One region of the Lysinibacillus sp. 54212 genome, then DNA from elsewhere that is predicted to be linked to it. Evidence: riboswitches for the same ligand, from Rfam matches in the RefSeq annotation. Region 1 holds a riboswitch; each other region holds the start of a gene.
The links. Region 1 has a riboswitch for lysine ahead of V4T18_RS06055 (amino acid permease). Riboswitches for the same ligand answer to the same signal wherever they lie in the genome.
Positions count from the first base shown of each region.

Region 2: it holds a riboswitch for lysine, as region 1 does, so the genes downstream of both, V4T18_RS13560 (transporter substrate-binding domain-containing protein) here and V4T18_RS06055 (amino acid permease) in region 1, are expected to answer to the same signal.
Region 3: it holds a riboswitch for lysine, as region 1 does, so the genes downstream of both, V4T18_RS12310 (ACT domain-containing protein) here and V4T18_RS06055 (amino acid permease) in region 1, are expected to answer to the same signal.

Region 1 covers NZ_JBAFWZ010000006.1:105,009-109,187, reverse strand. The annotation lists gene V4T18_RS06055 (amino acid permease) at 36-1,493, opposite strand; lysine riboswitch at 1,606-1,780, opposite strand; gene V4T18_RS06050 (CynX/NimT family MFS transporter) at 1,920-3,128, shown strand; gene V4T18_RS06045 (restriction endonuclease) at 3,196-3,750, shown strand; gene V4T18_RS06040 (hypothetical protein) at 3,901-4,179, shown strand, end outside.
Region 2 covers NZ_JBAFWZ010000020.1:45,160-49,338, forward strand. The annotation lists gene V4T18_RS13550 (stalk domain-containing protein) at 1-455, shown strand, start outside; gene V4T18_RS13555 (tryptophan-rich sensory protein) at 913-1,662, shown strand; lysine riboswitch at 2,004-2,190, shown strand; gene V4T18_RS13560 (transporter substrate-binding domain-containing protein) at 2,292-3,146, shown strand; gene V4T18_RS13565 (amino acid ABC transporter permease) at 3,227-3,964, shown strand; gene V4T18_RS13570 (amino acid ABC transporter ATP-binding protein) at 3,961-4,179, shown strand, end outside.
Region 3 covers NZ_JBAFWZ010000016.1:46,204-50,382, forward strand. The annotation lists gene sdhA (succinate dehydrogenase flavoprotein subunit) at 1-196, opposite strand, end outside; gene V4T18_RS12300 (succinate dehydrogenase cytochrome b558 subunit) at 286-903, opposite strand; gene V4T18_RS12305 (YslB family protein) at 1,175-1,597, shown strand; gene V4T18_RS12310 (ACT domain-containing protein) at 1,773-2,252, opposite strand; lysine riboswitch at 2,333-2,511, opposite strand; gene uvrC (excinuclease ABC subunit UvrC) at 2,544-4,179, opposite strand, start outside.

The DNA of each region.
Region 1 (4,179 bases):
AAAAAGCGACCTGCCCAATGCAAGCCGCTTTCTCATTATTTATAGTCCAAATCACATTCCTGTAATGGAACGATTTTTGTTTTATGTTTTAGTTTATAGCCTAGCCATAATATTGCGAATAGCGGAAGGCCAATATACGATACTAAAATACCGTACCAGTCAATCGAGTCACCTGTAAATGCTGTGTAGTTTTGGCCAAGGATGACAATCATACACACGATAAAGGCGAAGAGTGGTCCAAATGGATATAGTGCTGCACGATAAGGAAGCAGCGATACGTCTCGTCCTTGCGCAATATATGCTTTTCGGAAACGATAATGACTAATTGCAATTCCTAGCCATGCAATAAAACCGGACATACCCGATGCATTTAGTAGCCACATATACACGACACCATCACCGAAGAAGGATGCTAAAAATGCTAAGCTTCCTACTGCCAATGTAGCAAGAAGTGAATATACCGGAATACCACGTGTATTCACCTTCATGAAAAACTTTGGTGCTTTTCCGTCTACCGCAAGCTGATAGAGCATACGGCTTGCTGCATATAGACCTGAGTTTCCTGCAGATAGCATAGCCGTTAAAATAATGGCATTCATCACAGAGGCAGCAAATGCTACACCTAGATTATCAAAAACAATGGTAAATGGTGATACAGCGATATCATCTGATAATAATCGTGTATCTGTATACGGGATTAATAACCCAATTGCACCAATGGCAAAAATATAAAACAGTAAAATACGCCAGAAAACCGAACGTACCGCTTTCGGAATACTTTTTGCTGGATTATCCGTTTCGCCTGCCGTCACCCCTAATAGCTCTGTCCCCTGGAAAGAGAACCCTGCTGCAAGGAATATACCAAATGTTGCTAGGAAGCCACCGTTAAATGGTGCTTCATCCACAAAGAAATTTTTAAAGCCTACAGGATCATTTCCACCTAAAAGCCCAAAAATCATTAAGAAACTAACAATAATGAAAATAATAACCGTTGCAACTTTAATCATCGCAAACCAATATTCACTTTCGCCATATGCTTTAACTGACAACATGTTAAACGTTAATACGACAGCGATAAACATAACTGTCCACAACGCTGAAGAGCTATCTGGGAACCAATATTTCATAATTAATGATACTGCCGCGATTTCTGCCGCAATTGTAATTGCCCAGTTATACCAATAGTTCCAGCCAAGCGCAAACCCAAGTGCTGGATCAACAAATCTTGTTGCATACGTACTAAAAGAGCCGGATGTTGGCATAAATGCCGCCATCTCCCCTAAGCTTGTCATTAAAAAATACACCATAATACCAATCAATGCGTAAGCAAGTAGCGCACCGCCAGGACCAGCCTGTGCAATGGAAGCGCCGGATGCTAGGAATAATCCTGTACCAATCGTCCCACCTAAAGAAATCATCGTAATATGACGACTTTTTAAACCTCTTTTTAACTCAGATTTATGTCCAAGCCTATCTATTTTTACTTCACTCATTTTTTTATAACTCCTTTTGATTTAAAATGCTTTTGGCATCTTTCATCGCAATGAGAAAAATTTAAAACCGCCACAAGGTAATGTGACGGCTTATATTAAGTCCTCATCAACTTGAAACGATAGCTCACCCGCTAAAATGCGGCAGTTCTGTTCCTATTCGAAAACAGCCCCAATAGTATGCCCTGGTAGTGACAAACTACTTCGGCAACCATTCCTTTCATAAAGCTTCCCCGATTCTCCAAATCTCAGCTATACTAGTCATAATGATTGCGACCTCTACCCCATTTTCAAATGAGGCAAAATCTATTAAATTAGATAACGTCTTCGAGTTTAACATAGCAAATTTTTGTTATCAATTATTTTTGCTTTTTCAGTTTTTTTAGACTATTCAGACCAATAAGAAAAGCAATAGGAGGAATATTCACAATGGCATCAACAAAAGAATATAGGAGCAAAAAATTACAATTCAATAGCAAGGTCATCTTATTTGTTGTTGCTATTATCCTTGTAGCTATGACATTACGAACACCACTAACCGTTGTTGGACCGATTACGTCATTTATTCGAGATGGACTTGGTATTTCCAATGTGTTAGCAGGATTTTTAACGACTATCCCATTACTCGCTTTTGCAATTGTATCGCCATTTGCTCCACGTGTTGCATCACGCTTTGGTATGGAGTGGACGTTATTTTATTCAGTCATCCTACTTACTTTCGGGATTATACTACGCTCACTCGGAACAACGTCACTACTACTCGTTGGCACAGTGTTAATTGGCGTCGCGATTTCTTTCGGAAATGTTTTAATACCAAGCTTTTTCAAAATGAAATATCCGTTACATATTGGATTGTTAACTGGAATTTACACAGTGGCGATGAATTTATCGAGTGGTCTTGGTGCAGGTGTCAGCTATCCAATTGCTAATACTACAGTCGGTTGGCAAGGAGCATTAGCTATTGCGCTTGTTGTCACAATTGCAGCAACCTTATTTTGGATACCACAATTGCGAGGGGAAAAAGTCCAGCTATCTAGCGGAACATCAAAAGGAGCAGGGTGGTCAACTCTAATTCGCTCCCCACTTGCTTGGGCAGTGATGTTCGCCATGGGATTGCAGTCCTTCATTTTTTACACAACTGCTGCTTGGATCCCAGAGATTTATATTTCACAAGGTATTGATGCAGCAAATGCTGGCTGGCTATTTTCTGTCATGCAGTTTGCACAAATCCCTATGACCTTTATTACGCCGATTATTGCGGCAAAGCTTACAACACAACGTCCATTAGTACTAGTATTTTCGACTTTCTACCTTATCGGATTTACTGGCGTGCTTATGGAATGGACGGATTACGCTGTAGTTTGGATGATATTTTTAGGTCTTGCTGGCGGTTCATCGTTCGGACTCGCTATGATGCTCTTTACTCTTCGTACGCGTACTGCTTATGAAGCGGCAGAATTATCGGGATTTGCACAGTCAATTGGTTATTTACTAGCAGCAGTCGGACCAACCTGCTTCGGATTTATTAAAGATGTTACCGGAAGCTGGTTCGTACCGAATACGATTTTTATTGCCATTGCCATTGCATTGCTCATCTCCGGATACATTGCAGGTAATAATAAAACAATACACGAATAAGGCAAACGTATGTACTCTTTTGTGCTATAATAATGGCGAGGATGATTTTTCAAAGGAGAACATAATTTTGCGTAAACGTAGAGCAAAGAAAAAAAGACGCATTCGTATACTGCCAACACTTCCTATACTAATCGTTGCCGCGCTTGGCTGGTATTTCACCCAAACATTGCAAGGAATCGGAGCAGCAATTGTTCTTTATTTTGTGTTATCGATAGGCTTTAAGGCTTGGCGTAAATCACGTAAAACCGCGCGCCTTAGAAAAGCTGGTATGAAGGAAGTCGATGTAATGACAGGCGAAGAATTCGAGCAGTTTTTAGGTGAATTGTTTAAACGTCGAGGATTTAAAGTGACTTATACAGCCACTTCTGGCGATTACGGAGCAGATTTGATTTTAAAGGACCGTGAAGACATTATCGCTGTACAGGCGAAACGCTATTCAAGTACTGTCGGAGTAAAGGCTGTGCAGGAAATTATCGGTGCTATTAAAATGTATGAAGCTACTGAAGCTTGGGTTGTGACGAATAGCTACTTTACAAAACAAGCAATAAAGCTAGCGAACATTAACGATGTATATTTAATCGATCGACAAGAGCTAATTGACTTGATTTTGAATAAAAAATAAGTATATTTTACCCTCCAAAACTATATTTGGAGGTTTTTTATTTTGCAGCTTGCCGTAATTTTTTATTCTATGTATGAACACATACAAGGTTATTAATACTACATTTAACAGCGAAATTAGTAGGAGCTCCGCTATAAGGAAGTGATGTTTATGGATAGTCTCCAGCAGCGAATGCATTATGCTATTGCACGCTGTAAAACAGCTGAATACGAAGAAGCAAAAATCGTGATTAATCAGCTATTGAAAACATATAAAAGAAAAAAGCAACAAGATAAAATTGAACACTGTCTTTTTTATCTTGCTTGTATTGCCTATGTGCGTGGTGAAATGAACGTTTTTCTTTCCCACTATAAAGAGCTGGAGCGACTTCAATCTAACGAACAACAAGCTCCGCACTTTTTGATACGTGGATATTACACGCTACAGCAG
Region 2 (4,179 bases), on a different contig from region 1:
GCGAGATAGAAAGAAAATTATTATATTTTGCAGATATTCCTGGCACAATTATAAAAGCTGGTAATCATGGATCTGACATAAGCACTTCATTGGATTTCTTAAAATCTACTAGTTATCCTGAATCGGTTATTTTGAGTTACGGTAAAGACAACGCTTACGGTTATCCTCACAAAAGTGTTTTAGGTAACATCAAAGCAGTTGGTGCTAAAGCTTACTCGACGGCTCAAGATGGGACAATCATCGCTACTATAAATAGTGATTCTTATTCAATTGACGCAAAAGAGTTCAAACCAGGTGATGAGGTAGTAGAACCAGAACCACCTACATCTCCTAATAATTCGTACAAGAACTGTACAGAGTTAAGAAAAGATTTCCCAAAAGGTGTTCAAAAGGGACATTGGGCTTACCAACCCAAAATGGACCTTGATGGAGACGGTTGGGCATGTGAATCTTAAATAACACGAAAAAGACTATCTCGGTTGAGGTAGTTTTTTTGATCGATTTTAAGTTGCCAAAAAGTGTTCTACAGGCAAGAGGATAAAAAACATAATGAAAAGGAAAATTTATGAAAAGAATTCAAAGGAGTTACATAGTAAATTTGAGTTTTAACCTATTATACAGCGGGTTGAGAAGTTTCCTGAAGAATAAAAAAGAGTATAGAACTATTAATTTCATAATTAACAGTATCCCCCACAATCGTTGGTATATCAATGATTGTGGGGGACTTTTTTGTTTTAACTTGGTAATTTGAATATGTGGTATTCAGGATAGGCATATAACTCTATAGAGTTCCTTTGTTACCTTGATTATTTATAGTCTATGAGCCACTCCTAAATTGTTTTAGAAAGTCATGTATATTGCCCTCTTGGAACGAAATATATTGAAGTAAAGATCTTTTGAGGGGGGAAAGACATGAAATGGTTAGCCGTTATTAGTTATTTGGCAATGATTAGCATTAATGCTTTAGCCACCACGGTAGGGATAAACGGAAAAACGACAGGTGAAATCTCTAATGAAGTAGATGTATTATTTACTCCTGCCGGGTATGTGTTTGCTATTTGGGGGTTAATTTATATTTTACTAGGAATATGGCTCTTCCAACAGCTCCGTCTTCCAACAGATGAGGTGAGTCGGTATAGAATAGATCTTTTCCTTATTACATGCCTTTACAATATCGCTTGGTTGTTGAGCTGGCATTATAATTACTTCCTTATATCTGTAGTAGTTATGATTTGCCTATTATTAAGTTTGATTATCATTTATAGGAGTTATCCAGCAGGTGATTATCGCTTATCTGATAGACTGCCGTTTTCGGTTTATTTAGGGTGGATTAGTGTAGCGCTAATGGCAAATATCAGCTATGTACTGAAGTATTATGGCTGGAATGGTTGGGGTATTTCAGAACAAACGTGGGCCCAAATATTACTGTTATTAGCAACATTATTAGCCTTTTATATTCGTGTGAAAAACAGAGATATTTTATTTTCATTCGTTGTTATTTGGGCTTTTATTGGTATTGCCGTACAAAATGGAAAAGATGCGGGAGCTTTATTCTATATGCCATTCGTTTACAGTTTATTGCTGTTGTTTTGGATATTTGTTGGGATGAAATGGGACATTCCTAGGAAGATGAAATCTTTAAAGCCTTCATCAAAAAATTAGCTGTGAGTTATCAACATCTAGTTTTTTTTGAAGAGAAAAGAATCATATAATCTATTATAGGATTACTTGTACACCAATAAAGATATAGGAACTGGTATGAAATGAATAATGTTTAGATATTGAACCATCACATAATTTTATATGTCCGTAGAGATTTATGTGACTTTAGTCTTGTTGAAAGTGCGTAGCAAGGTGGGAATCGTATCCTTGAAGTGAATGTAAATGAATGCAAAATGAAGTATATATTAGCATATTGTTTCATATATCAGAAAAATGAATATTGACACATAAATCAGAATGTTGTAATATTCTATTATTAATTAAATATAAACCTCACAGTCTCGTGAGGTAGAGGCGCGGTATTTATTAGTTTTTCATAGAGTTAGAGCAAACGATGAAATGAAAAAGAAGGAAATATCGCCGAAGCGTGTTCGTAGGCTCACTACGTTTCGCTGGGTCTGCAATGAATAATTGCAGGACTGTCTTGTTTGATCCTTCCCGTTCATTACAAGGTGTGCTATCTCAATATGGGAACTAGAGGATATGGGCTAATAATATTCAAGCGACCTTAAGTTCTTCTAAGGTCGCTTTATTTATTGCCTAAACTTTCAGAAAAAGGAGAGAATCGTATGAAAAAGAAGCTTTTAGTATTGATAGCAGGGATGATGACAGTGTTAATTCTTGCTGCATGTGGTTCTGATGATGGTAAAACAGGTTCATCGTCAAATGACAATGACCAAGAAAAAGAAGAAAGCAATGTTTTACGAGTTGGGATGGAAGCAGGTTATCCACCGTTCAACTGGACTCAAATGGATGATGGAAACGGTGCAGTGAAAATCGACGGGGCTGCTGAATATGCAGGTGGCTATGATGTTGAAATCGCCAAAAAGGTTGCTGAAGGTCTTGGCAAAGAGTTAGTTATTGTAAAGATGGAGTGGAACGGATTAGTTCCTGCCGTGCAGTCAGGTGTAGTTGATGCCATTATTGCAGGGATGAGTCCGACTGATGAACGAAAGGAATCAATCGATTTCACAGAAAACTATTATACGTCTGATTTTGTTATCGTTGTGAAAAAAGGTGGTCCATTTGAAAAAGCTAAAACATTAGAGGATTTTGCAAAGGCGAAAATCACATCTCAATTAGGTACGACTAACTATGATGTAATCGATCAAATTCCTAATGTTGATAAACAAACAGCAATGGATGATTTCAATGCAATGCGCGTTGCATTAAAATCAGGCGTTATTGATGGCTATGTAGCGGAGCGTCCAGAAGCGGTTTCGTCAACAGCAGCGAATAAGGACTTTGCTTATGTAGAGCTTCAAAAAGGGTTTAAAACAAATCCAGCTGATACAGCAGTAGCAATCGGTGTACGTAAAGGGTCAGATCTTACAGACAAAATGAATGAAATTATTAAAGGTATTTCTGAAGAAGAACGTACAAAATTAATGGATGCTGCGATTGCTAATCAACCAGCTCAATAATAAATAATGGGACTAGCCGAACATAATTTTGTCGGCTAGTTTTTCTAAAAGACAGTGATTGAACTGTTAGGGGGATTTTCATGAGTTTAGAAACAATACTCAATATTCTAGAAAATAACTGGCCAATGTTTTTACGAGGTGCAGGGATAACGCTAATGATTGCAATTATTAGTACAATCATTGGTGTGCTTATCGGATTTTTTATTGGAATTATGCATACAATTCCAGTGCGAAAACGTTCGGTGAAAAGTATTGCTTTAAAAATATTTAACTTCATTTTATCGTGCTATGTTGAAGTATTCCGTGGTACTCCAATGATTGTACAGGCGATGGTAATATACTTCGGTTTATTCTCATATGGCATCAAGCTTGATACATTCGTCGCTGCACTAGTCGTAGTAGGTTTAAATACGGGTGCCTATATGGCAGAAATCGTACGCGGTGGCATTGTGTCCATCGATAAGGGGCAATATGAGGCGGCACAAGCAATCGGGATGAACCATCTGCAAACGATGATTCATGTAGTTCTTCCACAGGTTGCTCGAAATATCCTACCTGCTACCGGTAATCAGTTAGTAATGAATATAAAGGATACAGCAGTATTAAATGTTATAAGTGTAACCGAGCTTTATTTCCAATCAAAGTCGATTGCATCGATCAATTATAAATTTGCGGAAACATTTTTAATTACGTGTTTAATCTATTTAGCTATGACCTTTACAGCAACTCGTATCCTACGCTGGATAGAGAGAAGAATGGATGGACCTGATGCATATAAAAAAGTAGATCAACATAGCGGAGGGGAAGTCTTACAATGACAAACGTAATTGAAATACAAAATTTAAGTAAATCTTTCGGCTCGAATGAAGTCCTTCGTGATGTGAATTTTAATGTGCAAAAAGGGGAGGTTGTTTGCTTAATCGGCTCATCTGGTTCTGGAAAATCAACCCTTCTACGCTGCATTAATCTACTTGAAACCCCGTCTGGTGGGAATATCGTGTATAAAGGTGACAATATTTTAGGTGATAAGCAT
Region 3 (4,179 bases), on a different contig from region 1:
AGTGGATCCATGGAGAATCCCCTTCACCTTTTGTATTTACTGCACCATTAATTCCGCCCTGCGCACAAACAGAGTGTGAACGCTTTACTGGAACTAATGAGAATAATTCAACCGCAGTACCATCTTCAGCTGCTTTAATTGTTGCCATTAAGCCTGCTAAGCCGCCACCAACAACAATTACTTTGCTCTTTGCCATGATTGATTCTCACTCCTCTAACATTGCTTTATCTATCCATTTCGAACACTTAATGTTGCAAGTTTATTCACTAATTAATTGCAACTTGTTTATACTACGAACGCTAAAATTGCTGCTACGCCGACAATCGAAAGCACTACGAAGAATGCCATTGTAATATATGTAGCAATTTTTTGTGATTGTTTTGACTGAGTAATACCCCAGCTTACTAAGAACGACCATAAACCGTTTGCTAAGTGGAATGTTGCAGATAAGATACCTACGATATAGAAAATTAAGAATCCAGGATTATCTACAATTTCAGCCATCATATCAAAGTTAACTTCAGCTCCAAGCGCCTTTTGAACACGCGTTTGGAAAATGTGCCATGCTACGAAGATAACTAGGAAAATCCCAGTCATACGTTGTAGACGGAACATCCAGTTACGGAAAGTACCGAAGCGCTGTGTGTTGTGCGTTGCAGTAAATGCAATGTAGATTCCGTAAAATGCATGGAACATTAATGGTATATAAATAATTACCCATTCCATTAGTAACAATAATGAGTGAGGAACTAATTCCATCATTCCTGTAGCATTATTGTAAGCTTCTTCACCACCAACTGCAGTGAAGTTCAGTGATAAGTGGAACACCAAGAACAAACCTACTGGAATTACACCAAGTAAAGAATGTAAGCGGCGCCATAAAAACTCACGATCTTTCGACAAGATTGTTACCCCCCTTAGTACTTAAAATATGCTTTTCTCTTTGTCAATACTTTGTAACCGTTAGGTGATTGACTGCATATTTCATCATGGTACAATATTATGACATGTCCATTGTACTCTCAAGAAGTACAAGCGTCAAGGCACTGAGGATTATTTAAGGACCACTAAAAACGTACATTTTCGCTGCTTAAAACACGTTTTTTCTAAAACGTGTCATTCCATATGGGAATAAATCTAAAAAATAAGAAAATTCTAGAAAGAGGTTAATAGAATGAATGAAGATAAGATGAAAGCGATTCCAATATTCGGCTATGAAATTATTCGGGATCATGTCCTTTCTTCCATACTGGGTAAACATGAAAATGATGTATTATACTGGGCTGGGAAAGAGCTAGCTCGCAAGTTTCCGTTATTTTCTATAGAAGAAGCAAATTCTTTTTTTGAACAAGCCGGCTGGGGATCCTTATCGTTAGAAAAGGAACAGAAGGATAGTGCAATTTACGTATTAGAGACTGACCAAAATATACTAAAAACAAATCAGCGTTGTTTTAGACTTGAAGCAGGTTTTTTGGCAGAGCAAACTCAAAAACTAAATGGCTTTTTAACAGAATGCTATGATGAAGTGAACGGTAAACAAAACAAAGTTTCATTCACTGTAAAATGGGATTTAAAAGAGAGAATTCTCGCAAAATAAACGTGTAAATCGTAATTAATTAATAAATCACTATCTTCAACAATGTATCGTAATTTTACATTCTAAAACATTCATAGATTCTTACAAAGGATATAGTCGTCTGATTAGTTTTAAACTGACTCAGACGACTTATTTTTTGCCCCGAAGATTTACAATTATGGCCTATACACGGCCACTACACACTTATATTTAATTCATCATATAAAGCGTTTGCAGCTTTCATCATATCCTCTTGAGCAACGACTACCGATATTTGATCGTCCGATCCTGAAGCTGTTTTCACTAGAATCTCTTCCTTTTCAAGACGGGTAAAAATGGAGCTCGTAACATCGGGCATTGAAATAGTTTCTGTCCCTAGTATTGTGATCTTCGCTAAGCCAACTTCAAAATCTGCAAAACTAAAGCCTAGCGATGCTTTAGTTGCCTCTAGCACACGAAGAGCCTCAGGGAATGCTTCCTTGGCGATTGAAAATGAAATCTTAGAATTTTCACCGTCTATATTCTTTTCAACACCACTATCTACATCGATCCCTTGTCTAGTAAGCTCGTTAAAAATTTCTTCTACTAATGCCTCTTTAAAATTATTGTATCCTACCGTAATTTGAATAATATCTGATTCATACTGAACACTTTGCACACTTGATTCCCGTTTCATTTCAACACTCCCCTTTAAGAAAAAAAAGGCAGCTTCTCACACATGTGAAAAGCCGCCTCAAAAACGAATCTAAAATTAGTTGTCGAGATAGCTCTCCAGAATACATCATTCTGACAGTTCTACATTTCTTAAACGTAAAACCAGCAAAGGACAGGAACAAGCTGTCGTTCACTTCGGCGGTTTCCCCTTTCCAATATGGTCATAGGAGTTGTTCCCCCTCACAAATTGTACTCTTGAAGCCCGCGCCTCTATCTAAAAATATTGAATTATTATTGTAAAGATAGCATAATGCTAGTCGTTTTTCAACGTTTCTTTCTGAAAATAGCCATAAATCGAAAGAGCCAGTTTATTTGGGATACCTGCCTCTAGTAATTGTTCGATGGATGCTTCTCTAATTTTCTTCACGGAGCCGAAATGCTTAAGAAGCTGTTGTTTCCGTTTAGGTCCAATACCTTCAATTTCATCAAGTACCGATGTAATCGCATTTGTTTGCTGCTGCTGACGTAAAAAAGTGATGGCAAAACGATGGACCTCATCCTGAATTCGTTGTAACAAATAAAATCCATCACTAGTGCGTTTCATTTCAATCGGTGCGGGAGGATCTCCGAAAAGTAATTGTGATGTTTTATGCTTAGCGTCCTTTGCTAAGCCAGCAATCGGAATATATAAACCAAGCTCATCTTCTATCACTTCACGTGCAACCTCCATTTGGCCTTTACCACCATCGATAATAATTAAATCTGGCAGCGGCAAATTTTCACGGAGCACTCGTGAATAGCGTCTTCTAACCACTTCCTGCATTGCACCATAATCATCGTGCTTGGCTGCCTCTCGAGTTTTATATTTTCTATACTCTTTTTTGGCAGGCTTACCATCTATAAACACGACCATTGCAGAAACCGGATCCGCGCCGTGCATATGGCTATTATCAAAGGCTTCTATACGAAGTGGTACTGCGATATTTAATGCCTCTCCTAACGCTTCACAAGCCCCCACTGTTCTCTCTTCCTGACGCTCGATTAACTGGAATTTTTCATGAATTGCAATCCGGGCATTTTTAATTGCCATTTCAACGAGCTCTTTCTTTGAGCCACGCTTTGGAATCCTTACCTGCACATGAAGTAGCTTTTCCAATAGTGCTTCATCAACGGTTGCTGGAATTAAAACCTCTTTTGGCTTTATATGCTGTGGTGACTCGTAAAAGCGTCCGACAAAGGTTAAAAATTCCTCGTCTGGATCCTGGTAAATTGGGAAAATGGATACATCTCGCTCAATTAGCTTACCTTGGCGGACAAAAAACACTTGTACACACATCCAGCCCTTGTCTACTGCATAGCCAAAAACGTCTCGATTGGATAGGTCTCCCGTTACAATTTTTTGCTTTTGCATGACCGTTTCAATATGGTTAATTTGATCACGGAACTCCTTTGCTCGTTCAAACTCAAGCTTCTCAGCTGCCTCTAGCATTTTTGCCTCTAAATCGTGCTTTACGTCCTCATAGCCGCCGTTTAAAAATTTAACAATGTCTTCTATCATATCGTCGAATATTTCCTTTTCAATATCCTTTACACAGGGCGCTAAGCATTGCCCAAGATGATAGTATAAGCACACTTGGTTCGGGAGCTTCGCACACTTTCGTAATGGATATAGGCGGTCAAGCAGCTTTCTCGTTTCATTCGCTGCAAAAACATTTGGATACGGTCCAAAATATCGTGCCTTATCCTTTTTCACTTTCCGAGTCGTTAATATACGAGGATACTTTTCATTTGTTATTTTAATATACGGATACGTTTTATCGTCAGTTAGCATAACGTTATATTTCGGATCATGCAGCTTGATTAAGTTTAACTCTAATATGAGGGCCTCTAAATTACTAGAAGTTACGATATACTCAAAGTCCTCAATTTCACTAACAAGCCTTGCCGTT